2 regions of the Burkholderia sp. BCC1996 genome follow, and region 1 is predicted to be linked to the other one. Evidence: predicted binding sites of a transcription regulator. Region 1 holds the regulator's gene; the other holds the start of a gene.
What was found. Region 1 encodes LexA, which represses DNA repair genes until DNA is damaged. Its sites were predicted from a motif close to ACTGTATNNNNATACAGT; they were not measured.
Positions count from the first base shown of each region.

Region 2: the regulator LexA is predicted to act here: its motif matches at 1,665-1,682, upstream of U4Z64_RS32890 (VRR-NUC domain-containing protein).

Region 1 covers NZ_CAJPHM010000017.1:41,035-55,523, forward strand. Annotated here, with positions in the region: gene nodI (nodulation factor ABC transporter ATP-binding protein NodI) at 1-65, opposite strand, end outside; gene U4Z64_RS23865 (hypothetical protein) at 230-394, opposite strand; gene U4Z64_RS23870 (universal stress protein) at 393-890, shown strand; gene U4Z64_RS23875 (DUF2939 domain-containing protein) at 985-1,677, opposite strand; gene U4Z64_RS23880 (hypothetical protein) at 1,707-2,045, opposite strand; gene lexA (transcriptional repressor LexA) at 2,072-2,719, opposite strand; gene U4Z64_RS23890 (sulfate ABC transporter substrate-binding protein) at 2,984-4,021, shown strand; gene cysT (sulfate ABC transporter permease subunit CysT) at 4,156-5,055, shown strand; gene cysW (sulfate ABC transporter permease subunit CysW) at 5,052-5,999, shown strand; gene U4Z64_RS23905 (sulfate/molybdate ABC transporter ATP-binding protein) at 6,013-7,071, shown strand; gene U4Z64_RS23910 (CysB family HTH-type transcriptional regulator) at 7,152-8,078, shown strand; gene U4Z64_RS23915 (sugar ABC transporter substrate-binding protein) at 8,599-9,549, shown strand; gene U4Z64_RS23920 (sugar ABC transporter ATP-binding protein) at 9,695-11,308, shown strand; gene U4Z64_RS23925 (ABC transporter permease) at 11,305-12,324, shown strand; gene U4Z64_RS23930 (LacI family DNA-binding transcriptional regulator) at 12,360-13,391, shown strand; gene rbsK (ribokinase) at 13,388-14,317, shown strand.
Region 2 covers NZ_CAJPHM010000034.1:10,994-25,482, reverse strand. Annotated here, with positions in the region: gene U4Z64_RS32890 (VRR-NUC domain-containing protein) at 1-1,653, opposite strand, end outside; gene U4Z64_RS32885 (MipA/OmpV family protein) at 1,762-2,640, opposite strand; gene U4Z64_RS32880 (hypothetical protein) at 2,848-3,159, opposite strand; gene U4Z64_RS32875 (hypothetical protein) at 3,451-3,750, opposite strand; gene U4Z64_RS32870 (hypothetical protein) at 3,892-4,140, shown strand; gene U4Z64_RS32865 (CBS domain-containing protein) at 4,484-4,915, shown strand; gene U4Z64_RS32860 (PRC-barrel domain-containing protein) at 4,983-5,483, shown strand; gene U4Z64_RS32855 (DUF4142 domain-containing protein) at 5,518-6,162, opposite strand; gene U4Z64_RS32850 (ATP-binding protein) at 6,542-8,509, opposite strand; gene U4Z64_RS32845 (sigma-54 dependent transcriptional regulator) at 8,887-9,924, shown strand; gene U4Z64_RS32840 (methyl-accepting chemotaxis protein) at 9,959-11,758, opposite strand; gene U4Z64_RS32835 (DUF3562 domain-containing protein) at 12,001-12,255, opposite strand; gene U4Z64_RS32830 (hypothetical protein) at 12,854-13,264, shown strand; gene U4Z64_RS32825 (universal stress protein) at 13,795-14,489, opposite strand, start outside.

The DNA.
Region 1 (14,489 bases):
TTGACGACGAGCTTGTCGCCATAGCGCTTTTCGACGTTCCGGAAATCGATCGGTGCAACGGACATGGGCAGGTTGTCGTTGTAGGCAGGCGCGGACGCGTTTCGCGGCCGGCCGGATGGGCATGCCGCTCGGCGAACGGATCGGGCGAATGCGTGTCACATGGGCATGACCGGGGCGAACGCACGTCGAGGACACGAACGGGCCATTCTAGTGCATCGGCTGCGTCTCTTCAGGGCGCGCACGCGCGCGACGGTGCATGCGCGCACGGATCGTGCACCGCATCATCGCCGACGCGCCCCGCGTGGCGAATCAGCGTTTTCCATCCCTTGCGTCCGGAATTGCGGCGCACCATGATGAGTGCATAGGGCACGTTGTCGCGATAGGGAGGTCTCATGGCTAGCTACAACAAGATTCTGCTGTGCTACGACGGCACGCTCGAAGGACGCAAGGCCTTGCGGTGCGGTGCGAATCTCGCGCTGGACCTGAAGGCGGAAACGCATTTGCTCTCGGTCGTCGACATGCGCTCGAGCATCGCGCAAAGCGCGGGGCTACTGACCGACGTCGCCTGCGGCCGCTTCGAGGAAACCGCGCGCGAGATCCTGCAGGAAGGCGTGAACTGGCTGCGCGAGCGTGGCGTCCAGGCCGAAGGCCATTTTGCGTTCGGTTATCCGATCGACGAAATCGCGAATCTCGCGACCGAGTTGAAGGCCGACCTCGTCGTTGTCGGCCATCGGTGCCGCAGCGGATTGTCGAGATGGTGGATGGGGTCGGGCAATACGCAACTGCTCGATCGCGTGAACTGCAGCATTCTGGTCGCGTGTTCGTCAGCGGAAGAGCAAAAGGCCGAGATCGCGCGCGAACGCGAAGCGGCCACCGCGAGCGGCAAGTGACACTGTGATCGTGTGACCGGCCGGGTTGTTACTGCGATCCGCGCCGGTCGCTCGCCATTGCCGCCGCAGCGGCATCGATCCCGATCGCGACCGCTCACGCGTGCAGGTCGATCGCGGACAGCTTCCACGAAAACAGGCCGAAGCGGTGGAAGATCGCCGCATAGCGCGTGCCGTCGGCACTGCGCTGATAGGTCACGACAAATTCATCGATATTCCGGTAGCCGGCGCTCGTTTGCTGCGGATGGCGCGTGTCGCCCGGGCCGGCTGGCGCGGATGCGGGGGCCGGCGCGGACGCGACCGAGGCATTGCTGCCCGGTACGGGTGTGCTCGCCGGATTGGCCGGCGGTGCGGCCGATGCGCTGCCAGGCGCACCGCCTGACGGCGGGCCCGACCATTCGGGTGGCCGCTCGCCCGGATTACCGCGCGGGGGAATGCCGCTCATCAGCGCCGCGACGCCTTCCGGTGTCGCATACGCATCGACGAGCGGGCCGATCAATGCAGAGCCGATCAGCGCGCCGATCACCGCGAACGGGTTGTCCTTCTTCACCGCGTCGATCCGGTGCATCAACTCTTCCGTGACCTGCTGCTTCAGGCTGATGCGCAGCGACGGAAAGTCGACATATTCGCTGACCGATTGCGCATCGCGCGCATCGATCGCCGATTTCAGGCGACCGAGCGCGACATACGGCGATGCGTACGCATAGCCGATCGCCACCAAAACGGCGACGGCCAGCGCGACGATCAGCAGGGGCTTGAGCCGCCACGCGCGGCCCGAAGATCCAGTCACGATGCCTCCGGTGCGGACAGGTTCCGCAATCAGAGACCGCCGTGCGTGGCCGATCGTTCCTCGTCGATGCAGCGATCGATCATCCGGCACACGGCATCGATCGTCCCGACCATGATCAGGCGCGACCGGCCGTGATAAACGCGCACGGGCGCACGGCGCGCCGGTTCCGCGTGGTGCAGGCCGGCGTTCAGCGAGACCCGTGCGAAGGCGGGAAGCGCTGAGGGCAGCAGCGACGCCTGCCGTTCAACTGCGACTTCTTGGCTCACCACGGGCGCCGCGGCGGACAGCGGCGCGCAGGGCGTGCGGCCGCGCAGGTGACGCAGGCGACCGAATTGACGGAAAGGCAGCAAACGGGAAAGGCGTTCCATGATGTTCTCCTCAGCGAGACCGATTGTCAGAGTTCGCCCGAGCGGATCAGCCCGACGGCGATGCCTTCCAGCGCGAATTCCGCGCTGCCGGCCTTGACGAAGATGTTTTCGTAATCCGGGTTCTCCGCGATCAGCTCGAGGCCGCCTGGCCGGCGCATCAGGCGCTTGACCGTGACGTCGTCGCCAAGCCGCGCGACGATGATCTGGCCGTCCTTCGCTTCCGTGCGCTTCTGCACGGCGAGGAGGTCGCCGTCGAGAATGCCGGCGTCGCGCATCGACAGGCCGCGCACCTTCAGCAGGTAGTCGGGCTTGCTGGTGAACAGCGCGGGATCGCACGCGTAATGCTGCGAGATGTGCTCCTGCGCGAGGATCGGGCTACCGGCCGCCACCCGGCCGACGAGCGGCAGCGACAGTTGCATCAGGCCGGCATGCGGCAGCGTGAACTGATGGGGGGCGTCGTCAATGCCGAGCAGGCGGATGCCGCGCGACGCGCCGGCGGCCAGCTCGATCACCCCTTTGCGCGCCAGCGCACGGAGGTGTTCCTCGGCCGCATTCGGCGAGCTGAAGCCCAGCTCTGCCGCGATCTCGGCGCGCGTGGGCGGGAAACCGGAGCGCTCGATCGCGCGGCGGATCAAGTCGAACACTTGCTGCTGACGGGCGGTGAGTTTGGTCATGGCTGAACTGTATGGATAGACAGTGAGCTGTATTTTTATACAGTACTTCGCGAATTTCAAGTGTTACTTGAGGTTCGACGTGATCGCGCCGGTTCCGACGTGATTTCGCGACGCCCGGACGCCGGTTCATCTGCCTCAACCGTCCATCCCGTCTGCGTTAGCACTTTTGAGTATTAAAAAATAAGGAACGATTATTTTTAATCATGTAACCCGTTCGCTAGACTGGCCCGACATCGCAATACCGACAACACTGGAGAACCAAGGATGGCGAAGCGCAATACGGGGCTGGTGGGCGGAGTGGGCCGCCTGATCGCAACACTCGCGCTGGGCGCGGCGGCGGCGCTGGGCGTCGCGACGCACGCCCAGGCCGATACGACGTTCCTGAACGTGTCCTACGACCCGACGCGCGAGTTGTACCAGGACTTCAACCAGGCGTTCGGCAAGGCGTGGAAGGCGCAGACGGGCGAGACGGTCAACTTCAAGCAGTCGCACGGCGGCTCGGGCGCGCAGGCGCGCTCGGTGCTCGACGGCCTGCAGGCCGACGTCGTGACGCTGGCGCTCGCCTACGACATCGACGCGATCGCCAACAAGGGGCTCGTCAACAAGGACTGGCAGAAGCGCCTGCCCGACAACGCATCGCCGTACACGTCGACGATCGTGTTCCTGGTGCGCAAGGGCAACCCGAAAGGGATCAAGGACTGGGATGACCTGACCAAGCCGGGCATCTCGATCGTCACGCCGAACCCGAAGACGTCGGGTGGGGCGCGCTGGAACTACCTGGCCGCATGGTCATACGCGGTCCACAAGCCGGGCGGCAACGAGCAGAGCGCGAAGGAATTCGTGACGAAGCTCTACAAGAACGCGGGCGTGCTCGACTCGGGCGCGCGCGGTGCGACGACGAGCTTCGTGCAGCGCGGGATCGGCGACGTGCTGATCGCGTGGGAGAACGAGGCGTTCCTGTCGATCAAGGAATTCGGCACCGACAAGTTCGAGATCGTCGTGCCGTCGGTGAGCATCCTGGCCGAGCCGCCCGTTGCCGTGGTCGACAAGGTGGTCGACAAGAAGGGCACGCGCAAGCTGGCCGAGGCCTACCTGAATTTCCTGTACAGCCCGCAGGGCCAGGAAATCGCGGCGCGCAACTACTATCGTCCGCGTTCGAAGAACGTGCCGGCGGACCTGACGAAGCAGTTTCCGAAGCTGAAGCTGTACACGGTCGACGACACGTTCGGCGGCTGGACGAACGCGCAGAAGACGCATTTCGCGGACGGCGGCGTGTTCGACTCGATCTACAAGCCGCAGTAACGCCAGGCAGCAAACCACAACGACAGCGGCGCGCCACGACAGCGCGCCGCATCCCCGACGGCCCGCCGGCGCGACTCCCCGCGCCGGCGTTTGCGTCGGACCCGTGAGCAGCAACGACCCAGCAAGAGCATCCGATGACGACGTACACCTTTCGCAAGCCGAGCGCGCTGCCCGGTTTCGGCGTGACGCTCGGCATCACGGTGGCCTATTTGAGCCTCGTGGTGCTGATCCCGCTCGCCGCCACGTTTCTGAAGACCGCGACGCTGTCGTGGGACCAGTTCGTCACCGCCGTCGCGTCGCCGCGCGTACTCGCGTCGTACCGGCTGACGTTTGCCTCCGCGCTCGGCGGTGCGGTGATCAATGCCGTGTTCGGCTTTCTCGTCGCGTGGGTGCTGGTGCGCTACACGTTCCCGTTCAAGCGGCTCGTCGACGCGATCGTCGACCTGCCTTTCGCGCTGCCGACGTCGGTCGCCGGCATCTCGCTGGCCGCCGTCTACGCGACCAACGGCTGGGTGGGCCAGTATCTCGCGCCGTTCGGCATCAAGATCGCGTTCACGCCGGTCGGCGTGCTGGTGGCGCTGACCTTCATCGGGCTGCCGTTCGTCGTGCGCACCGTGCAGCCCGTGCTCGAGGATTTCGAGCGCGAGCAGGAAGAGGCCGCCGCGTGCCTCGGCGCAACGCGCTGGCTGACGTTCCGCCGCGTCGTGCTGCCGGCCGTGCTGCCCGCGCTGCTCACCGGCTTCGCGCTGGCGTTCGCGCGCGCGCTCGGCGAGTACGGGTCGGTGATCTTCATCGCCGGCAACGTGCCGATGAAATCCGAGATCACGTCGCTGCTGATCATCACGAAGCTCGAGCAGTACGACTACGCGGGCGCGACCGCGCTGGCGGTCGTGATGCTGGTCGTGTCGTTCCTGATGCTGCTGCTCATCAACACGCTGCAGTGGTATCTGCAGCGCCGCACGAGCAAGGGCGCGAGCGGCCCCGCGCCCGCGACCGTCACCGTTGCCGCGACTGCCGCCGGAGGCCAGCAATGAGCCAGGAGTCCACCGCCGTGCTGAACAACCCGTCCGCCGCGCGCGTGCGCGCCGCGAAACAACCGGATCCCGTCAGCGAGCCGCGCGCCGTGCGCTGGCTGCTGATCGGCGTCGCGCTGGCGTTTCTCGCGTTCTTCCTCGTCGTGCCGCTCGCCGCGGTGTTCTTCGAGGCGCTGCGCAAGGGCGTCGGCTTCTATCTCGAATCGCTCGCGGATCCCGACGCATGGTCGGCGATCAAGCTGACGCTGACCGTCGCCGTGATCGCGGTGCCGCTGAACCTCGTGTTCGGCGTGTGCGCGTCGTGGGCGATCGCGAAGTTCGAATTCCGCGGCAAGGCGTTGCTGACGACGCTGATCGACCTGCCGTTCTCCGTGTCGCCGGTGATCTCGGGCCTCGTCTACGTGCTGCTGTTCGGTGCGCAGGGCTGGCTCGGGCCGTGGCTGCAGGGCCACGACGTGCAGATCATCTTCGCGGTGCCGGGCATCGTGCTCGCGACGATCTTCGTCACGTTCCCGTTCGTCGCGCGTGAACTGATCCCGCTGATGCAGGCGCAGGGCACCGATGAGGAGGAGGCAGCGCGCGTGCTGGGCGCATCGGGCTGGCAGATCTTCCGGCGCGTGACGCTGCCGAACGTGAAGTGGGGCCTGCTGTACGGCGTGATCCTGTGCAATGCGCGCGCGATGGGCGAGTTCGGCGCGGTGTCGGTCGTGTCCGGCCACATCCGCGGCGTGACCGACACGATGCCGCTGCACGTCGAGATCCTGTACAACGAATACAACTTCGCGGCGGCGTTCGCGGTGGCGTCGGTGCTGGCGCTGCTCGCGCTCGTCACGCTCGCGCTGAAGCTGCTCGCCGAGCGTCACCTCGCCGCCGAACTGGCCGGCGCACGCGATGACGTTCCCGCTCATGCCGGCCCCGCCGCCGCCATTTCGTCGAAATCGTAAAGAGGCAACCAGAATGGGTATCACCGTCCGTCACCTTCAGAAGCGCTTCGGCGATTTCACCGCGCTCGACAACGTGTCGCTCGACTTTCCGCCGGGCGAGCTCGTCGCACTGCTCGGGCCGTCCGGCTGCGGCAAGACCACGCTGCTGCGCGTGATCGCGGGCCTCGAGCACGCGGACGCCGGCCAGGTCGTGCTGCAGGGGCTCGACGTCGCGTCGGTCGGCGCGCGCGAGCGCCAGGTCGGTTTCGTGTTCCAGCATTACGCGCTGTTCCGCCACATGACCGTGTTCGAGAACGTCGCGTTCGGGCTGCGCGTGAAGCCGCGCCGCGAGCGGCCGTCGGAAGCCGTGATCCGCGAGAAAGTGCACGAACTGCTGAAGCTCGTGCAGCTCGACTGGCTCGCGCAGCGCTACCCGTCCGAGCTGTCGGGCGGCCAGCGTCAGCGGATCGCGCTGGCCCGCGCGCTCGCGGTCGAGCCGAAGGTGCTGCTGCTCGACGAGCCGTTCGGCGCGCTCGACGCGAAGGTGCGCAAGGAACTGCGCGGCTGGCTGCGGCGCCTGCACGACGACCTGCACATCTCGACGATCTTCGTCACGCACGACCAGGAGGAGGCGCTGGAAGTGGCCGACCGGATCGTCGTGCTGAACCGCGGTCATGTGGAGCAGGTCGGCAGCCCGCAGGACGTCTACGATCATCCGCAAAGCGCGTTCGTCTACGAATTCCTCGGTGCGGCGAACCGGTTGCCGGGCACGGTCGCCGGGCGCGGCTTCGTGGCCGAGGGGGCGGCCGCGCCGATCGCGGTCGACGCCGATTTCGCGGGCCCCGCGAACGCATACGTGCGGCCGCACGACCTGCAGCTGTGGCCGGCCGGCGACGACCATCGCGACGGCATCGCGGTCGACGTGCGCCGCGTGATCCCGCTCGGCGGCTCGGTGCGGGTCGAACTCGAGGCGCGCACGGGCGGCGCACTCGAAGCGGAACTCGATCGCGACGCGTGGCGTGCGCTCGCGCTGCAGGTCGGCGACGGCGCGACGGCCGTGCCGCGCGCGGTCCGCGTGTTTCCCGCGCACTGACGCCCGGCCGCGGTAAAGAGAAGAGGGCGGATACCGCTCCGAATCGACATTCAAACAACGACAGCCTAAGAGGCATACCCATGAATTTTCAGCAATTGCGTTTCGTGCGCGAGGCCGTGCGGCAGAACATGAACCTGACGGAAGTCGCGAACGTGCTGTACACGTCGCAGTCGGGCGTGTCGAAGCAGATCAAGGATCTCGAGGATGAACTGGGCGTCGATATCTTCATCCGGCGCGGCAAGCGGCTCACGGGGCTCACGGAGCCCGGCAAGGCCGTGCACCAGCTGATCGAGCGGATGCTGCTGGATGCGGAAAACCTGCGCCGTGTCGCGCGCCAGTTCGCGGACCAGGACAGCGGCCACCTCGTCGTCGCGACGACCCACACGCAGGCGCGCTACGCGCTGCCGAAGGTGATCCGCCAGTTCACCGAGGTGTTTCCGAAGGTGCATCTCGCGCTGCGCCAGGGCAGCCCGCAGCAGATCGCGCAGATGATCCTGAACGGCGAAGCCGATCTCGGCATCTCGACCGAGGCGCTCGATCGCTATCCGGACATCGTCACGTTCCCGTGCTATTCGTGGCACCACACGGTCGTCGTGCCGAAGGGGCATCCGCTCGTCGGCCGCGAGAACCTGACGCTCGACGAAATCGCCGAGTACCCGATCATCACGTATGACCAGGACTTCACGGGCCGCTCGCACATCGACCAGGCATTCGCGCAGGCCGGCGCCGTGCCCGACGTCGTGCTGACTGCAATCGACGCGGACGTGATCAAGACCTACGTCGAGCTCGGCATGGGGATCGGCGTCGTCGCGGCAATGGCCTTCGATCCGCAGCGCGACACCGGGCTCGTCGCGCTCGACACGCAGCACCTGTTCGAGGCGAGCACGACGCGGGTCGGGTTGCGCAAGGGCGCATTCCTGCGCGCGTATGCGTACCGGCTGATCGAGATGTTCGCGCCGCATCTTAACGAAGCGGAAATCGCCGGGCTGCTGCGCGAAGCGGTCTGACGGCCGGACGATGTTCCGGGGGCGCGGCAGGCGCCCTTCGGACGCGTTGCATCGGGCGCCGATGCTGCATCCGCCATCTCAGGGCGTGCCGACGCGTCGGTCCTTCGATCGAAGCTGTCGCTCACAAGCCGGGTTGCCGTGAGCGGCGGCCGTCAACCAATCGCCGGTCAACAGAAAAACAAGAGGGCGCATGCGCGTACCTCGCTTCGATCATGTAACGCGCCGCAATCGGCACGTGCAACCGCGCGCTCCGAATAAACCCTTAAATATTGATCAGACGGGTTGCGCGTCGATCCGAAACGGTACAGCATAGCTTCCACTCCGCCGGCGTCCCGCCGGCGGTGGCGCGTCGACGACAGCACGCGCCAGGCAGTCGGCCGTCTGCCTCGCTTCCATTCCGTGGTACCGACAAGCAGCAACGATGGCCAATGCCCGGGAAGTGTAGCGCAAACGTTTGCTCACATTAAAACAACAGTCAAACAATAATCTGGCCCGTCGGGCCAGTCGCCAGGAGATGTGTATGAATGTCCTCTTTCGCCGTCGCTTCCTGACCGCCGCGCTTGCCGCCGTCGCGGTCGCTGCCGCACCGGCCGTCCATGCGCAGGCTGCGGCCAAGCCGAAGGTCGCGCTCGTGATGAAGTCGCTCGCCAACGAGTTCTTCCTGACGATGGAAAACGGCGCGAAGGAATACCAGAAGCACAACGCCGGCCAGTTCGACCTGATCACGAACGGCATCAAGGACGAGACCGACACCGCGAACCAGATTCGCATCGTCGAGCAGATGATCGTGTCGAAGGTCGATGCGATCGTGCTCGCGCCGGCCGATTCGAAGGCGCTCGTGCCGGTCGTGAAGAAGGCGGTCGACGCGGGCATCACCGTCGTGAACATCGACAACCGGCTCGACCCGGACGTGCTGAAATCGAAGAACCTGAACGTGCCGTTCGTCGGCCCCGACAACCGCAAGGGCGCGCGCAAGATCGGCGACTACCTCGCGAAGCGGCTGAAGGCGGGCGACCAGGTCGGCATCCTCGAGGGCGTGTCGACGACGACCAACGCGCAGCAGCGCACGGCCGGCTTCGAGGACGCGATGAAGGCGGGCGGGATGAAGGTCGTGTCGGTGCAGTCGGGCGAATGGGAGATCGACAAGGGCAATGCGGTTGCGTCCGCGATGCTCAACGAATACCCGAACCTGCGCGCGTTGCTGTGCGGCAACGACAACATGGCGATCGGCGCCGTGTCGGCCGTGCGCGCGGCGGGCAAGCAGGGCAAGGTGTTCGTGGTCGGCTACGACAACATCAACGCGATCAGGCCGATGCTGAAGGACGGCCGTGTGCTCGCGACCGCCGACCAGTACGCGGCGAAGCAGGCCGTGTTCGGCATCGACACGGCGCTCAAGGCGATCGCCGAGCATCGCAAGCAGGCCGACATGTCCGGCGTGGTCGAGACGCCGGTGGATCTCGTGACGAAGTAACGCCGCCCCGTCGCGGCCGCCGGCCTCAAGAAGCGGGCCCGGCGGCCGTTATACGGAGTGAGCGCGATCACGGCCACTGCATGCACATGCACTTGTGAGCGTCACACCCGCGCGCCGCGTGCGCGCGGCCGCAACCAGGATCGCGATGGAACCGACCTTCCAACCCTCCCGTTCAGCCGTTCCCGTGTTGTCCGTCTCCGGTGTGGGCAAGACCTACGCCGAACCTGTGCTCGCCGACGTCACGTTGACGCTCGTGCCGGGTGAAGCGCTCGCGCTGACGGGCGAGAACGGCGCCGGCAAGAGCACGCTGTCGAAGATCATCGGCGGGCTCATCGACCCGACGACCGGCACGATGCAACTCGGCGGCCAGGCCTACGCGCCGGCGAGCCGCACGCAGGCCGAGGCGCTCGGCGTGCGCATGGTGATGCAGGAGCTGAACCTGCTGCCGACGCTGACGGTCGCCGAGAACCTGTTCCTGAACCGTCTGCCGCGGCGCTTCGGCATCATCGATCGCGCGCGGCTGCGCGACGATGCGCGTGCCGCGATGGCGCAGGTCGGGCTCGACGCGGTCGATCCCGATACGCCGGTCGGCGCACTCGGCATCGGCCACCAGCAGATGGTCGAGATCGCGCGCAACCTGATCGGCGACTGCCGTGTGCTGATCCTCGACGAACCGACCGCGATGCTGACCGCGCGCGAGGTCGAACTGCTGTTCGAGCAGATCGACCGGCTGAAGGCGCGCGGCGTGGCGATCGTCTACATCTCGCACCGGCTCGAGGAACTCGCGCGGGTCGCCGAGCGTGTCGCGGTGCTGCGCGACGGCCGGCTCGTGCACGTCGGCGACATGGCCGCGACGACGTCCGACGGGCTCGTCACGCTGATGGTCGGGCGCGAGGTCGGCGAGCACATCGACCTCGGCGCGCGCCGCATCGGCGCGCCGCGCCTCGTCGTGTCGGGCATGACGCGCGGCACGGCCGTGCAGGACGTGTCGCTCGAAGTGCGCTCGGGCGAAATCTTCGGCATCTCGGGGCTGATCGGTGCCGGGCGCACCGAATTGCTGCGGCTGATCTACGGTGCGGACACGCCGGACGCCGGGATGATCGCGGTCGGCGATCCGCTGAAGCCGGCGCGCATCGGCTCGCCCGTCGACGCGGTGAAGCACGGCATCGCGCTGATCACCGAGGACCGCAAGGGCGAAGGGTTGCTGCTGTCGCAGTCGGTCACGTCGAACGTGTCGCTCGGCCAGCTCGACCGGCTCGCGCGCGGCGGCATCGTCGATACGGCGCGCGAGACGGCGCTCGCCGAGCAGCAGATCGACGCGCTGCGGATCCGCACCCACGGCGCCGCGCAGGCGGTCGGCGAACTGTCGGGCGGCAACCAGCAGAAGGTCGTGATCGGCCGCTGGCTCGCGCGCGACATGGGCGTGCTGCTGTTCGACGAACCGACCCGCGGGATCGACGTCGGCGCCAAATTCGAGATCTACACGCTGATGGGCGCGCTCGCGCGCGAGGGCCGGGCGCTGGTGGTCGTCTCGAGCGACCTGCGCGAGCTGATGCTGATCTGCGACCGGATCGGCGTGATGTCGGCCGGCCGCATGACCGCCGTGTTCGAACGCGGCAACTGGACCCAGGATGCGCTGCTGGCCGCGGCGTTCGCCGGCTTCGGCCGCGCAGCGCTGCCGGACGGCGCACGCCATCCGGATGCGGAAAGCGCGCCGCGCGCGGCTTCCGCCTCTTCGACGACAGGACGACAGCAATGACCCAGCCTCCCGTATCCCCGAGCGACGCCGGCGCGCAGCAGGACGTGACCGGGCGCCGCGCGCGCACGCTGTCCGGCACGCGGCTCGGCGTGTCGAACTATCTCGGGCTCGCCGGCGCGCTCGCCGCGATGATCGTGCTGTTCTCGACGCTCAGCTCGCATTTCCTGACCTACGATACGTTCAGCACGATCGCGAACCAGATCCCCGATCTCGTCGTGATGTCGGTCGGGATGACGTTCGTGCTGATCATCGCCGGCATCGACCTGTCGGTCGGCTCGGTGCTCGCGCTGGCCGCGTCGATGGTCAGCGTGGCCGCGCTGAAATGGCATTGGGGGCCGCTGCCCGCCGCGCTGATCGGGATCGCGGTCGCGACCGTGACCGGCTCGCTGACGGGCGCGATCACGGTGGGCTGGCGGATTCCGTCGTTCATCGTGTCGCTCGGCGTGCTCGAGGCCGCGCGCGGTGTCGCGTACCAGCTGACGAATTCGCGCACGGCCTACATCGGCGACGCGTTCGATTTCCTGTCGAACCCGATCGCGCTCGGCATCTCGCCGGCGTTCCTGATCGCGGTCGCGGTGATGATCGCGGCGCAGTTCGTGCTCACGCGCACCGTGTTCGGGCGCTATCTTGTCGGTATCGGCACGAATGAAGAAGCCGTCCGGCTTGCCGGGGTTAACCCGCGGCCGTATAAAATCCTCGTATTCGCACTGATGGGCGCGCTCGCGGGGCTCGCGTCGCTGTTCCAGATCTCGCGGCTCGAGGCCGCCGACCCGAACGCGGGCGTGGGCCTCGAACTGCAGGTGATCGCGGCCGTCGTGATCGGCGGCACGAGCCTGATGGGCGGGCGCGGCTCGGTGATCAGCACGTTCTTCGGCGTGTTGATCATTTCCGTGCTGGCCGCGGGGCTGGCGCAGATCGGCGCGAACGAGCCGACCAAACGGATCATCACCGGGGCGGTGATCGTGGTGGCGGTCGTGCTCGATACGTATCGCAGCCGGCGCGCGCGCGCCCGGTAAAACTACACAGAAAGCAGACCAGAGAGAAACGGGAAATGGCGACGATCAAGGATGTGGCGGCCATGGCGGGCGTGTCGTTTACGACCGTCTCGCACGTGGTGAACAATTCGCGGCCGGTGTCCGCGGATGTGCGTGCGAAGGTCGAAGGCGCGATCCGCGAGCTGAACTACGTGCCGTCGGCCGTGGCGCGCTCGCTGAAGGCGCGCTCGACGGCGACCATCGGCCTCGTCGTGCCGAACAGCACGAATCCGTACTTCGCGGAGCTTGCGCGCGGCATCGAGGACCAGTGCGCGGCCAACGGCTATTGCGTGTTCTTCTGCAACTCGGACGACGATCCCGTGAAGCAGCGCAACTACCTGCGCGTGCTGCAGGAAAAGCGCATCGACGGGCTGATCGTCGCGTCGGCCGGCGAGGACGCGGTGCTCGCGCAGACGCTCGCCGACGCGCATGCGCCGCTCGTCGTCGTCGACCGCAACATCGAGGGGCTCGCGGCCGATCTCGTGCAGATCGACCACGAACGCGGCGCCTACCTGGCGACGCGTCATCTGCTCGAACTCGGGCACGCGAAGATCGGCTGCATCACCGGGCCGACCGACACGGCCGTCAGCGCGATGCGCGTGCACGGCTTCATCCGCGCGATGGCCGAGCGCGGGATCGACATCGTGCCGGGCGCGATCGCGGAAAGCGATTTTTCGTGCCTGGGCGGCTATCACGCGGCATCGCGGCTGTTCGAGTCGGTGCACCCGAGCGCGATTTTCGCGGGCAACGACCTGATGGGCGTCGGCGCGCTGCGCGCGGCGGCCGAGCGCGGCATGCGCGTGCCGGACGACTGCTCGATCATCGGCTTCGACGACATCGAATTCTCCCGTTATACGTATCCGGCGCTGTCGACGGTCGGCCAGTCGGTGCGCGCCCTCGGCGAAATGGCCGCGCAGACGCTGATCGAGCGGATCGGCGGCGGCTCGACGGCCGCGCCGAGCCGTCGCCGCGTCGTGTCGCCGCGGCTCGTGCTGCGCGAATCGACGGCGGTCTACCGCGAGCCGGCCGCGCCCGGTGCTCGCCCATGACGGCGCGTGCGGCAGGCGCCGGCCGCGTGACGGTGGTCGGCAGCCTCAACATGGATCTCGTCGTACGGGCGTCGCGGCTGCCGTTGCCGGGCGAAACGCTCGCCGGTCACGCGTATGCGCAGGCCGCGGGGGGCAAGGGCGGCAACCAGGCCGTCGCGGCCGCACGGCTCGGCGCGCAGGTCGCGATGATCGGCTGCGTCGGCGCGGATGCGCACGGCGCCGCGCTGCGGGCCGGCCTCGAGACCGAAGGCATCGACTGCTCGCGGCTCGCGACGAGCAAGGCGGCGTCGACCGGCGTCGCCTTGATCGTCGTCGACGACGCCAGCCAGAACACGATCGTGATCGTCGCGGGCGGCAACGGCGAAGTCACGACGGATACGGTGGCGCGGCACGAGGCGGCGCTGGCCGCGACCGACGTGCTGATCTGCCAGCTCGAGACGCCGCCGGACGCCGTGTTCGCCGCGCTGTCGGCCGGACGGCGGCTCGGCCGCACCGTGGTGCTCAATCCGGCGCCTGCCGTCGCGCCGCTGCCGGACGGCTGGCTGCCGCTGGTCGATTACCTGATCCCGAACGAAGTCGAGGCGGCCGCGCTGACCGGGCTGCCGGTGCGCAATCCGGCCGAGGCGGAAGCCGCGGCGCGTGCGTTGCGGGCAGCCGGCGCGCGCAATGTGCTGATCACGCTCGGCGCGCGCGGCGTGTTCGCGCTGACGGCCGACGGCGCGGCACGCCACTATCCGGCCCCCGTCGTCAAGGCGGTCGACACGACCGCGGCGGGCGACACCTTCATCGGCGGTTTCTCCGCACGGCTCGCGGCCGGCGCGGACGTCGACGCCGCCATCCGCTTCGCGCAACGCGCGGCGGCGCTGTCGGTCACGCGCGCAGGCGCGCAGCCGTCGATTCCCACGCTCGCCGAACTGGCCGAATAGGGCTGGATCGCGCATCCCGGCCGGCGCGTGCGACAGCAGGCGGCCGGCCATCTTTCCCCATTTGCCTGACCTCGATTGCTTGCGACGTGCGTTCGCGAAGCGGCCGGCGATGCTTCGCCCCTATTATTCTGAAATCCGTAATGAACGGATGAATTGCTGAAAAAATTGATGT
Region 2 (14,489 bases), on a different contig from region 1:
TCCGGCCCATTCGACATCGACGACACGCACCGGCATGCCGTGTGCGATGCAGTACGCGAGCCAGCGCGTCTGGTTGTCCTGCAGCCGGTCGCCGGGGCCCTTCACCTCGATCAATTCATAGCGCCGCTCGCCGGGCCAGAAACGGACGAGATCGGGCAGCCCCGAGCGGTTGCCGCGGATATCCGCGAGCAGGCGCGTGAACCACAGCCGCAGGTGCTCGGGCGGCAGGCAGGCCAGCGCCTCGTCGAGCAGTTCGTCGGTCAGCACGCCCCAGAACACGAACGGCGATTGCAGCCCCGTCTTCGTCGCGAAGTGCCGGCGGATCGTGTCGCGGTACGCGCCCGAGTCGAGTTGCGCGAAACAGGCGGCGAACGCGTCCGTGCGGCGCACGGCGAAATCGGGCGCGTGCAGGTCGGCCGGGCCGCGCTGGAACGGGTGAAAGAACGCGCCTGGCACGGCCGCGAACACGGGCTCCCAGCACAGCAGGCCGAACAGCGAATTGATCAGCGTGTTCTCGACGTAGTGAACCGGCGCATCGGGCTGCGCAAGATGGTCGCGCACCGCGTATTCGACGCTGACGAACGCTTCAGGGCGCATCAGCACGAGCGTCTCGCGCGGCACCTCAGGCGTGCTGCCCGCGCGTTCGACCCGCTGCCCGAGACGGCGCTGCAGGCGCGGCAGCATCCGCTCGACGCGCTGGCGCTCCTCGTCGCTTTCGAAGCCGCCGCGCGCATCGAGCGCGAGCGCGAGCGCATCGGTGTCGCGGCCGCAGCGTTCGAGTACGCGAATGCGCCGGTGCCGGCTGCCCGGCCACGCGCTGCGCGCATACGCGTCGAGCGCGGCAGCCCAGTCGGCGCGGCGCTCGCAGGTCTGCCCGAGCGTGAACAGCAGCTTCGCGCGGCGCGTCGCGAGCCACGGCTGCGCGCAACCGACCGCGTCGATCGCCTGCAGCAGATCGTCGAACGGCTGGTCGTCGGGCCATGCGTCGAGTGCTTCTCGGCAGGTCTGCAGCGCGAGATACGCGTCGACGTCGTCGCGCTGCTGGAACGCGCGCGACGACGGCGCGAACGGCACGCTTTCGTACTGGAACACGCCGAGATCGGCGAGCACGAATTCACTCCAGTCCTGATGCAGATTGCCGAAGAACATCAGCCGCAGGCGGTCGCACAGCGCGCCGACCGTCACGCGCAGCACGCGATCGTCGGCCTGCGCGCACCATGCGTCGAACGGCTGCGCCACGTCGTGCGCGGGCCGCAACCGCTCGAGCCATTCGGGCTTGCGCGCGCCCGCGTGCGCGGCGAGCGACGGGAACACCTTCAGCAGGTCGGCCTTGGTCGACAGCACGAACAACTCGTCGAGCGTGAGCGCGGGTGCCGGATCGACCCAGCCGAGCTCGACGAGCGGCGCGGCCGCGTCGAGCGTGCTGCCGATTTCGTCGTACGCGAGCTTGCTCGCGCGGAAGTCGGTGCCGCTGCGCATCAGCATCCGCACGAGCAACGCACGCGACGCTTTCGGCAGTTGCGCGAAATGCGCGAGAAACGCATGTTCGCTCGCATCGAGCAGGTCGTCGTAACGCTCGCCGAGCCAGGCCAGCGCGCGTTCGAAATTGGTCAGGTAGTAAAACGCCGGGGGCGTCGGCGATGCAGGCGTCACGGGGATCGATCACTGTACGTTTGTACAGGTCGGAATCATATCAAATGTGACGAAAAATGCCGCATGCCGCGCACCACGACGCGGCCGCCCGGCCGTCGCCGATCGCGGTCAGAACTGGTAATTCACCGACATGTCGAACACGCCGTTCGTCGACTGCTGCGTGATCGGGCTGCGCCGCGCGCGGCCGACGAGCTGTTCGATCGCGCCGTCTATCGTCACGAACCAGTGCTTGTTGACGAACCACACCATCGTCACGCCCGCGCCGAACGACTTCATCCCCGCACCCGACGAATAGGCCGGCAGCCCCGAACGCGCGGACGCCCCCGCGGGCACGCCGAACCAGCTGTTCATGTAGCGCGAATCGGCGAACGACACGGTCGGCCCGGCGAACCAGAAGAAGTGTTCGTTGCTGCCCGGCATCGGCATGTACGCGGAGAAATCGCCGACCCAGCCGTTCGAGCCGCCGATGCTGCGCCGCACATCCGCGCGCAGCACGAGCGGAAAGTCCTTCGAGATCACGTAGTCGGCCGCGAGCTTCATCACCGGCGCCGCGTTGATGTTGTCGAGCCCGTTCAGGTGGTCGAGATCGTCGGCCGAGCGGCGTCCGAGGTCATAGCCGACCGACAGGCTCACGCGCCAGTTGGGCCCGCGCAACACGTTCGCGCCGAGCCCGTCGCCCGTCGACAGGAAGAACAGGTCGCGATAGCGCACGTCGAAATTCGGGCCGCCCATCACGCGATAGCGATCGGAACCCGCGTAGCGCGGCTGCAGCGTCATCGCCGCGCCGACGCTGACCTGCCAAGTGGGGACGGTCGGACTGAACAGTTTCTGCAGCGGGACGCCCGCCGAGTATTGCCATTCGCCGAGCGGCGACGGCGTCTGGGCCGACGCGTCGCGGGCACCGGCCGCCGCGAGCGCGGCGAAGGCCGACAGGCCGGACACGAACCGGCGGGTGCCGGGCGACAACAACGGGCGGGCAACGGTCATCAAGGCGGTCTCCGTCGGTTGCACGAAACGAACCTGAGGGAAAGCGCGTCGCAGCCTGGCCGGCTGCAACGGCGAGCAGCCGACGGCGCGAACGTAGCGTGCGCTGAATTGTGAACATCCTACGCTGGCGCACGCGAAGCCGCAAAGCGCCCGTTGAACGCGGGCACTTTGCCGTATTCCGGCATGAGCCGGCGCAGGGTTGCGGAGTCAGAAACGCTCGACGTGATAGTCGCCGGCGAGCGCGGCCGGGCTGCGCTTCGCCATCATGCGCGAGAAGCCGTCCGCGAGACGCCCGAGCGCGAGCTGCTTCTGGCTCGCGTCCCAATGCGTGTAGGTGTCGTAGGCGGTGTCGTCGAACGACACGGTGACGGCGACCGGGCGCCCGCTCGCGCGAAAGCCGATATGCAGCACGCCGCCCGGCAACTCCTCGATGTGGTAACGCAACGAACGCGACTCGAAATAGCGGCCCAGCACCTGGGCGATCGCGCGCTTGTCGGGCGATTGCACGTGAATGTCCATGATGGTCCTCCTTTCTGTGATCGCGCGGCCGGCCGCGGTTCGCTGCCCTCGCCCGGCATCCGCATCGGCGGCGGCTGCGACGGCGGATCGCCTTGCGGCAGGCCCGGTGGCACGGGCGGATCGAACGGATCGTCGTGCTCGGGCAGCGCCGGATCGGGATCGAAGTCCGGCGTCGGCTCCGGACGGTGCAGCATGGATCGTGTACTCATGTCGCTCCTGCGCGGCGGCTCGCGCGTGTCGATGGGTGCGGCGAGCGCGCGCAAGCGGCGTGCCTGCCCGGGTGCGCACCGGTCATGCATCGTAGGCCGCCATCACCAGCCACAGCGTGCGCCCTTCGGCGGCGAGGCGCGCCGCGAGTGCGAATCGATCGGACGGCGCGCATCGCGCGGCGAGCGCCCGCCGTGCGCTTTCCGGCCCCGCGTAGACGGTAGGGTTCAGCTCGCGAACCTCGTCCTTCCCGTCGAACATGCGCCGCTCGGGCCGATGGAGCCGAGATTCGCGCTTCCATGCGTCGAAACGCTCGCGCACCTGACTGAAATCGCCGCCGCACACGTTCGCGTCGTAACGTATTCTTTCCCTGGGTTCATTCATCACGATGTCCTCTCGTCCACGCCGGCGGCGGGCCGGCCACGTGTCCGCCCGCGCGGCCGGCTCGACGGCTGCAAGCGTCATGCCGCCCGCGCTGCGCGGGTACGGTGCTTGCACCCCTGGTACCCATAAGGAGGTTCGATCATGACCGCATCCGCCCCCGGTAGCCGAGACGCCGTGTCACCGGCTGCCAGCCCGCTCTCCCTGGCCACGTCGCGCAAGCCGTCTGACGACAAGACGGAAGAGCGCATCGACGAAGGGCTCGAGGAGACGTTCCCGGCCAGCGATCCGCCCGCCGTCGGCGGTGCGACCCGCATCGACCCCGCCAGGCCGTCCGGCGAACGCGAACGTCGCGCGCCCGACGCCCCGCAACCGCCCCGCGATCACGGCTGACGGCGGCACCCCGGCCTGCGATGCGCGGCAACGTAGCGTCGCCCGGCCGGCCGAACCGGAGTGAAGTGATGAAACGCATCGAACGTGCATGGCACGAAGTCAGCGGCGCCGCAGGCGTCGCGGCGCTCGCCGCGATCGAGAGTGCGCTGGTCCTCGCAATCGTCGTGATGACGGGCGTCGGCCACTGAGCGTCGCTCGCGGCCCGGCCGCGGCTGCCGCCGTGGAAGATGTACAAGCCGGCTGGCAAATTTCTCCGTGGCCCGGCCGCGCAGGCCCGGCCTGTGCCGATTGAACGCGGCACGCGTTCTGCTTCCATGTCGTCTCGTTCACGAAGGAGGCGTTCATGTATCGCGTCAATGAAATCATGTCGCGCGACGTGGTCTGCGTCGCGCCGACCGACACGATTCGCCATGCGGCCGAATTGATGCAGCGCTTCGACATCGGCGTGCTGCCGGTCTGCGATGACACCGGGCTCGTCGCGATCGTGACGGACCGCGACCTCGCAGTGCGAGCGCTGTCGCACGGGCATTCGTCCGACACCCCGGTGAAGGTGGTCGCGTCCGCGCCGGTGCAGTGGTGCGTGGAAGACGACGGCGTCGGCGACGTCCAGCAGCGGATGGCCGACGTGCAGTTGCACCGGATGCCGGTGCTCGACGCCAATCACCAGATCGTCGGCATCGTGTCGCTGGGCGACATCGCGACACGCGCGGGCGGCCCGGCACGCGACGAGCTGGCGAACACGCTCGAGGACGTGTCCCTGCCGCGCCGCCGCTGACCGGCTGCCCTCACCCGTGCGGCCCGCGCGCCGCGTGCGCCGCGCCGCTTCGACCAGGAGAACAGCGATGACAACGGACAGACCGTCGCGCACGCAGGCGCGCATCGTCGGCGACCGCGGCCGTTCGGCCGGCGGGCCGGGGCCGGACGTGATGGCCGCCAGCACGCTGGAAGACGATCGCGTGCTGACGCTGGACGGCGACGACATCGGCAAGATTACGAACATCATGCTCGATATCCGCTCGGGCCGGATCGCGTATGCGGTCGTGTCGTCGGGCGGGTTGCTCGGGATCGGCGACAAGCTGCTCGCGGTGCCGTGGAACGTGCTGACGCTCGACGCCGGGCGCCGCTGTTTCGTGCTGCCCGTTTCGACCGAGCGCGTGCGCGACGCGCCCGGGTTCGAGAAAGACCGCTGGCCGAAAATGGCCGATCCCGCCTGGGCCGAGGGGCTGCACGCGTACTACGGCGCATCGCCGTACTGGCTGATCGAGGAAGGCGAAACGGTACTCGATGCGCCGCCCTTCGAGGCGTCGCCGGACGGCCCGGAAAGCGACACGCGGCCGCACTGACGGACGCGCCGGGGCGCGCGGATCGCCGTGCGGATCAGTGCGCGGCCGCGATCGCACGCTCGAGTGCGCGCGCGGCGCTCAGGTGCGCCTTCAGCGTCGGCAGCGCGTTGGCCGCGAACGCGCGAAGCTCCCGGTCGTGGCCGTCGCGCGCCTCGGCTGAGTAGAGCCTGATCGCCGCGTCGTGCGCGTTCGGTCCCGCCAGCTCGATGTACCCCTTGTCGAACGCATGGCCACTCTTGCTTCGCAGCGCATTCACCGCCGGATCGACCAGCATCCGCGTCTGCACGGGCAAGCCCTTTTGCGCGCCGAGCCGGCGCAATTCCGCGGTCATGCGAACGTGATCGTCGATCATCCGGCGCGCGAAGGCCTTCACGCCCGGATTCGACGACCGGTCGAGCGCGAGCTGGCTCGCCTGCAACTCCGTCTTGCCGACAATGCCGGCCTTGTCGATGAATTCGGCGTCGATGCCGCTCGGCCGCCGCGTCATGTCCGCCTCGTCGGCGGTCGCGCCGGGACTGACGACGCCCGGCGCGACCTGAACGGACGATGCCGGCGGCGCCTGCGCATGCGCCGGCGCGAATGCCGGTACCCGCAACACCGCGAGCACGCCCGATCCCACCAGGCACACGATGCCGGCAACCGCGGTGGCTCGGCGGAGATTCCTGTCGCTCGTTTTCATCCGGACCTCCGTATCGGTCGACGGATCGGCCCTGCCGAACGCGGCAACCGGCCCGTCATGCGGGACGATGCGCGGACGCGGGAAATCGGTCCACGCGCCTTTGCTCCATGCACCCTCGACATACTCGATCGACAATGCGGCGGTTACCCGCAGCGTGCGCTCCGCGAACGTCGTGTCATACGTGACTTCCCGCGGGTCCGCAGCCTGTCGCACACACCGCGCGCACCGTCGATGTTGGGCACGACCCCAATCGCGGTCGCGCGTCGCGCTCGTCGGGCACGCTGCCCGTCGGCTCGGCCTGCCGCCGGTGCTGTCGCGCCTGGCAAGGTTCGATCCCTTCATCGTGCCGCCTTGCGCGGGGTGCGCAGGCCGCCGTGCGTCAGCGATGCCGTCCGGCGGTCGACACGTCGACGATGACGCTGGCCAGCGTCGACATGTCGACCGGCTTGCACAGATACGCGTCGAAGCCGGCGGCCATCACGCGGTTCCGGTCCGCCGCACCCGCATGCGCGGTCACCGCGACGACGGGCAGGCGCCCGCTGCCGTTCGGCAAATGGCGGATGTGGTCGAGCAGCCAGAAGCCGTCGCCGTCCGGCATCGCGAGATCCGACAGCACGACGCTCGGAGGCTGCCGCGCGACCACGTCGAGCGCGTCGTGCCCCGATTGCGCGGTCGACACCTGCGCGCCGAGCGTTTCGAGCGCCGCCGCGAGGCTCGCGCGCGACGTCGCATCGTCATCGACCACCAGCACGCGCTGGCCGTCGAGCGCGACCGCCGTCGACGCACCGCTCGGCCGTAAAGGCTGGCCGTTCGGCACGTCGGCGTCACAGTCCACCGGCAGCATCACGGTCACGGTCGTGCCGCACCCGGTGCCCTCGCTCGCCGCCGTGACCTCGCCGCCGTGGAGCCGTGCGATGTTGCGCACGATCGACAGGCCGAGTCCGAGCCCACGCTTGGGCGAGGCCGACGCGCCTTCCGGCCGGCTGAACGTATCGAACAGATGCGGCAGGCGTTCCGCCGAAATGCCCTGGCCGGTATCGGCGACCGACAGCCGCACGCGCGCGCCGGCCCGGGTCAGAGACACCTTGATGCTGCCGCCCGGCGGCGTGAACTTGATCGCGTTCGACAGCAGGTTCGACAGCATCTGGCGCACCCGCTCGCCGTCCGCGGAGATCACGCAGTTGGACATCGCGCACGCGATCGACAGTTCGAGACCGTTCGCCTCCGCCGTCGCGCCGAGTTCGCGCACCGCCTCCCGCACGACGCGCACGAGATCGACGGGCGCGCGCTCGAGCCGCATCCGCCCCGTCGCGAGCGACGAGGCGTCGAGCAGGTCGCCGACCATCCGCGACAGCGAGCGTGCGCTGCGGTCGATCGCATCGATCGCCTGGTGAGCGAAGCTCTGGCCGTCGGCGCTGCGCATCACCTCGACCCAGCCGTAGATCACGTTCAGCGGCGTGCGCAGTTCATGCGATACGGTGGCGAGCAGTTCGTCCTTCAGCCGGTTCGACTCGTCGGCCTGCACGCGCGCGTCGCGCGCACCGCGTAACGAACGCAGGTTGCGCCGCTCGCTTCGGCGGCGTTCGCGCGCTTCGCGCAGCGTCATCGACATGCCGGTGCAGTTGCCTTGCGCATCGACGATCGGCGCCGCCACGAAGGTCGCGCGAAAGCGGCCGCCGTCGTGGCGCAGGCACAGAATGTCGAGCGGGCCGGTGGGCGGGCGCGCGTTCGCGAACGACGTGGGAACCGGATGCAAGCGCAGCCAGCGCGGCGCGATCAGCGTCGTGACGTCGTGCCCGATCACCGCCGCGGCATCGATGCCGAACAGGCGCCGCGCGGCCGGGTTCCAGCTCGTGATCCGCCGGACGGCGTCGATGCCGACGATCGCGTCGGGCGACGCATCGACCACGCGGCGCAGCAGGATGTCGTCGAGCGAGCGCGCCGCGGGCGCCGGTTCGCGGCGCGGCGGGCGTGCGCCGTTTTCTTCGGCATCCTCGGCGCCGCGCAGCCGATCGTTCGCGAGCAGCGGCTTGACGACCACCACGAGCACGCATTCGACGAAACCGATCGCGACGAAGGCGCCGGCCTGCGCGAGCAGCGCGGGCAGCGTCACCTCGCGCCAGCCCAACGCGCCGATCACGACCGCGCTCGCGGCCGTCGCGGCCAGGCCGCCGCCGAACGACGTCAGCCAGGCCGCAGCCGCAACACCGGCGTAGAAAGGCAGCTGTGCAAACGGTGCATGTACGCCGACGACGTGCATCGCCCACGCCTGCAGCGCGGACGCCACCCCGACGGCCAGCACGACCCATGCGCCCTGCCGGAACAGTTCACGGGTAAGGATCCTCATCGTGTCCCTGCATCGCCCCGGCGACCGTCGCTCGACGGCTCCCGCCTCGGCGGCCGGCATGTGCCGTCGAGCGTTCGGGGGCGAGCCCAAGGGCCGGCGCAACGCGCGTACCCGCGGCACGGCCGCGCGGCGGCTTCGCGGCGCGGCGCGCTGCGCGTGCCGCCGCGCCGCGTCGCTCGGCCGCCCCGCCGCGTTTGCGCGGAACGCGGGTGATGCCGACTTGCGATTTTTCATCGTCGGCTGCAAAAAAGCATCGACACGCGGTGTCGGCTGCCGCCGGTCGGCATCGTGCCCCCGTGATCGCGTATTTCTTCGATCCCCGCACCGGACATTGTAAATTTCTAAATCGCGGCACCTTCCGTGCGGTTTCGCTGTCGATGATAGATATTGCAATGAAGGGAACGTGCGGTGCCGATTTTCAAAACGGCCCGCCGACGCTTATGGCTGAATCCGCAAACCGTCCGAAGCAAGGCGCCGACGCGCGCCGGCTGTCCGGCCGCTCCGCGGCGATGCGCACGCTGCTCGGCCGTATCGAGAAAATCGCTCCGACCCGCGCCAGCGTGATGATTGCCGGCGAAAGCGGGGTCGGCAAGGATATCGTCGCGCGCCGGCTGCACGACCTCAGCGCGCGACGCGACGGGCCGTTCGTGCCCGTCAACTGCGGCGCGATTCCGGCGGACATCGCCGAAGCGCAATTGTTCGGTCACGAAAAAGGCAGCTTCACCGGCGCGATCGCGCAACGGGAGGGTTTTTTCGAAGCCGCGTGCGGCGGCACGCTGCTGCTCGACGAGATCGCGGAGATGCCCGCGTCGCTGCAGGTGAAGCTGCTGCGGGCGCTCGAATCGAACACGATCGTGCGGGTCGGCGGCACCGACTCGATTCCGCTCGACGTGCGCATCCTGTCGGCGACCCGCCACAATCCGGCCGATGCCGTGCGCGACGGCCGGCTGCGCGAGGACCTGTTCTACCGTCTCGCCGCGTTCGCGCTGTATGTGCCGCCGCTGCGCCAGCGCAGCGGCGACGTCGAGGCGATCGCGCATGAGTTCGTCGATGCGCTCAACGCGCGGCACCGCTCGCACAAGCGGCTGACCGACGCGGCGATCGCCGCGCTGCGCGCCTATTCGTGGCCCGGCAACGTGCGCGAGCTGCACAACACGATCGAGCGCGCGTACATCCTCGCGGACGACGGCATCGACGTCGCGTTGCCGAGGCCGGCAGCGCCGCCCGACCACACGTCGGACGACGCGATGGCGCTGCCGCTCGGCGCGACGCTGCACCATGCGCAGCAACGTTTCATCGCGGCCACGCTGCAGCACTTCGACGGCAACAAGCCGCAAGCCGCGAAAGCGCTCGGCATCAGCCTGAAGACGCTCTACAACCGGCTCGCGCTGATGCGCGACGACGGCCGCCCCTGAGCGCCGCCGCGGGCCCTGCGTCAACCGGCGCAGGTCATGCGACCTTGAACTGCCCGACCGTCGTCGCAAGCGCGTTCGCCTGCGTCTGCAGCGCGGTCGCGGCCGCGGTCGACTGTTCGACGAGCGCCGCGTTCTGCTGCACCATTTCGTCGAGCTGGGTGACCGCGCGGTTCACTTCCTGGATGCCGCGCGTCTGCTCGTTCGCCGCGTGCGTGATCTCGGAGATGATCGTCGTCACGTTGGCGACGTTCGACACGATCTCGCGCATCGTCTCGCCGGCCTGGCGCACCTGCCCCGACCCGGCCGACACGCTCGCCACCGTCGATTCGACCAGCACCTTCACCTCGCGCGCGGCCTGCGCGCTGCGTTGCGCGAGACTGCGCACTTCCTGCGCGACGACCGCGAACCCACGGCCCTGCTCGCCGGCACGCGCCGCTTCGACGGCCGCGTTCAGCGCGAGGATGTTGGTCTGGAACGCGATCCCGTCGATCACGCCGATGATGTCGCCGATCCGGCCCGACGCTTCCTCGATCTTCTCCATCGTCGACACGACGTCCGATACGACCACGCCGCCGTGCGACGCGATCCGCGACGCCGCGGCCGCGCGTTCGTCGGCCTGGCCGGCAGCGGCCGCCGACTGGCCGACCGTCGCGGTGATTTCTTCCATCGACGCGGCCGTTTCCTCGAGGCTCGCCGCCGCCGATTCGGTGCGCGACGACAGGTCCTGGTTGCCCGCGGCGATTTCGTTCGCGGCCGTGCGCACCGATTCGCTCGCGTCGCGGATCTGCCGCATCACGTCGTTCAGCTTGTCGACGAAGCTGTTGAACGAGCGCGCGATATCGGCCACCTCGTCGCGGCCGTCGGCCGGCAGGCGCTGCGTCAGGTCGCCCGTGCCCGAGCCGATCGACGCCATCGCCTGACGCACCTGCGACAGGCGGCGGAACGCGGTCGTCGTGATCGCGCCGACGATCAGCGACGCGACGCCGACGATCACCACCAGCGTGATCAGCGACGCGGTCAGCAGCGAGCGCATCCCGGCCGTCGCTTCCGATTTGTCGAGCAGGACCAGCGCGTACCAGTCGGTGCCCGGCACGGCTTGCGCGCGCACCAGCTTCGCGTCGCCGCCGACGTGCACTTCGACCGGCGCGCTCGACGCCGCCAGCGTCGCGGCGCTCATGCCGCCGAGGTCGGGCGACACGTCGGCGACCGGCTTCAGCGTGAGCTTCGCGTCAGGATGCGCGACGACATGGCCGCTGCTGTCGATCAACATCCCGAAGCTCGCGGGCGTCGGGTGGATCGACTTCACGTTCGCGATCACACTGTCCATCGCGACGTCGGCGGCGACGACGCCCTTCAGCGCACCGTCGCGCAGGATCGGCACCGCGAACGTGACGACCAGGTTGCCGGTGCCCGCATCGACGTACGGCGGCGTGACGACCGGCTTGCCGGCCTGGGCGGCCTGCTTGTACCACGGACGGCCGGTCGGGTCGTAGTCGGGCGGGATGCCGGTCGGGTCGGAGAAATGGAACACCTTGTCGGCATAGCCCGCGTAGACGTTCGTGAAGCCGCCCGCCGCGGCCATCTGCTTGAACACCGGCAGCGGATCGGGCGACAGCGCGGCGTCCTGCAACGACGCGATCATCCGGCTTTTCGTCGCGACCCAGTCGCCGATGCCGACCACGTGGCCGCTCGCGACGGAGGTCAGGTTGCGGTCGATCGCGTCGTTGTTGTACGCGCGTGCGATGAAGTAATTGATCAGCGTGGTGGCGACGAGCGCGAACACGACGATGGCGACGCACGCGGCGAGGATGCGGGTGCGGATGGACGAGAACATGGCAACGACTCGGTAAGGGAGCGCGAACGCCCGGTGGACGAATTCACCGGGTAAACGGCATCCGCGCCGCTTACTTGAGGCCGTTGTGTCGATTCGGTCAAATATATGAAGAAAGGCGCGACCGGCAGGCAGGCGCGTTGTCGGCATGCAGGCGTGCAGCGGTGCCGGTGCCGGAGGCGCGCGGCGCTCAGGGGCCTTCCGCTGTCATGAGGCACCGCGGCGCCGGTCGCGCCGATCGTCCCTTACAGACGGCGGCCGGTACGTGTATCCGGCTCGTCGCGCGACGTACTGGCCGGCGTGTCGCGCTCGAGTTCGTCCTGCCTGCGCATCCGTTCGCGCAGGTGGCGGATCGCGAACACGTGGATGTAATCGTGCACGCGGGCATCGGACGACAACGCACGCACTTCATCGTCGAGCATCGTGCGCAACTGATCGGCGCCGATCGCGCGCTCTGCGGCGACGGCCTTCAAGGCATCAAGCAAATTGTCCTGTGACATCGACGGGCTCCTGACGGTCGAGGAACGAAAGGAAAAAATGACGCTACCGGAAGATTAAAGGCTGAACGGCCGCCCGGCGTACGATGCGCCGAAGCGTGGTTGCGCGCGATCAACGGCACCTTGCGTGCCGCCGCGCCGATCCGTCGCCGAACCGGCCCGCGCGCAGGATTCGCGGCGCCCAAGGCCCGCGAACGACTGGAAGGATTGTCACGCCACCCCGAGGCGCGGCACCGTGCGATCGCTCGGACGATGAACCGTCGCGCGATGCCGATGCAGTGTGGGACCTTAGACCCGCGAAAGTCCTGCGTCAAGCGACGCGCGACGGCCGCGATTCGTCTGTTCGAATGCACCGGATCGGGGCGCCGCACATCGCGCCTGCCCGCCTGCCCGCCTCGCGCCGCAGCGGCGGCTCGCCGGTCCGGCGTGTCAGCGGATTCCGATACCTCGCACGCAACGTCTGACAGCGACTTCAGCACGCACCGATTGGCAGCGCGGTCTCCGCGGCGGATACTGATGTCATGAACGAAGCGTTCATACCCGGTCATCGCTCAGCCGGCCCTCGAGCCGGCACGCGGGGTCGGGCGCAGGGAGACCCATCATGATTCATCGCAACTTCCCGGCGCGGGACGGACAGCGGCGCACGCGCATGCTGTCCGCGCCCGCCGTGCCGGCCGTAATCCACCCGCTCGAAGATCTCGACGCGTTGCTCGCACTCGCGCGCGAATCGGGTTTGCTCGTCACGCTCGACGGGCAGATCGGCCGCGAAAAGTACCAGAGCGTCGCGGGATCGGTGCTCGCGCTGCAGCGGTTCGCCGCGGCGCTCCGCGCGCGGGCCGGTGCCGGCGCAACGGTCGTCGTGAGGCAGCGCCGCAAGACGCGCCCCGGCTGGCCGCGACTGCGCAATCGCACGCCTGGCGGACGAGGCCGACTGCATCGCGTGCGTCGCGGTGCATGCGTATGCCGCGACGCGCACCGCCAGCGCGACCTGCGAGCGCCTCGCGCCGCGTAAAGGCCGGAACGCGGGGCCTAAACGCAGCGCCTTTACTCAGCCGATGCCGCACGCGGCCGTGTGAAGGCTGCGGCACCGCGCCGCGCGCGCAGCGCATGCCGCGCTCCGGACCGAATCCGCGATCGCGCGATCGCGTGGCATCACGCGCCGTTCCACACGGCGACATCGACGAAGACAATACCTGCGAGGAAAAGAGTCAGCACGGGGCCAGGAAAGCGGACGGGGTGCAATGCACCCCGTCCGTTATCCAAGGCAGCCGCCGGCTGCCTACCCTCGTGCCAGAGAGTTCGTGATCGGCCGATGCGCGATGCGCAGCGCGGCACGGCTCCGGAAATCGGCTGAATCGCAACGGCGTCGGACAGGCCGGTTCGCGCGGTTCCGGACCGACGTGTCGAATCGCGGCGTCGGGTACGGACGACGGACCATCCGCCGCATGCACACGCACGTCGTGCGACTATCTCATGCAAAACGCGCGACGTTTCTGATGCAGGTCAATGAAAGTCCGCTTCGCATTCGTCGCAGCGCAATCCTCACGCGGCCTCGCGCACGAGCAGCACCGGCACCTGCGCGAGATGCGCGACCCGGCGCGCCACGCTGCCGATCAGCCAGGCCGCAATGCCGCGCCGGCCGTGCGTGCCGACCACCAGCAGTTCCGCATGCCAGTGCACCGCGTCGCGCATCAGCGCATGGGCGACGTCGTCGCTGGTCGGACGGGTCTCGACGATGCCGCGCTTGGTCGGGTTCCCCGTTGCATGGAACAGCGGACCGATCCGCGCCAGCGCATCCTCGCCCTCCGCGCGATACGCATCCTCGAGCGCGCGCACCGGCACGAGATCCGTCAGACGAACCGCGCGATCGACGACATAGGCCGCGTACAGCAGCGTCGTCGGCACCGCGAAGCCGAGCCCGACGCGCACCGCGTGCAGCGACGGCTCGCTGCCGTCGACCGCGAACATCAGGCGCTGCAGCGGCCCGTCCGACGGCCGCGCATAGTCGGCGGGCACGATCAGCAGCGCGCAGCGTGCGCGCGCGGCCAGCGTGTCGGACACCGCCCCCTCGACGAGCCGCAGCAGCCCATGGTGCGGATTGGCGCCGACCACGAGCACGTCGGCGTGCCATGCCGACGTGTCGTTCGCGAGCGCATCGGCCACCGTGCCGCCCGTGAGCGACGTATCGATGATCATCTGCTCGATCCCCACGCCGCTGCCGGCGAACAGTGCCGCGA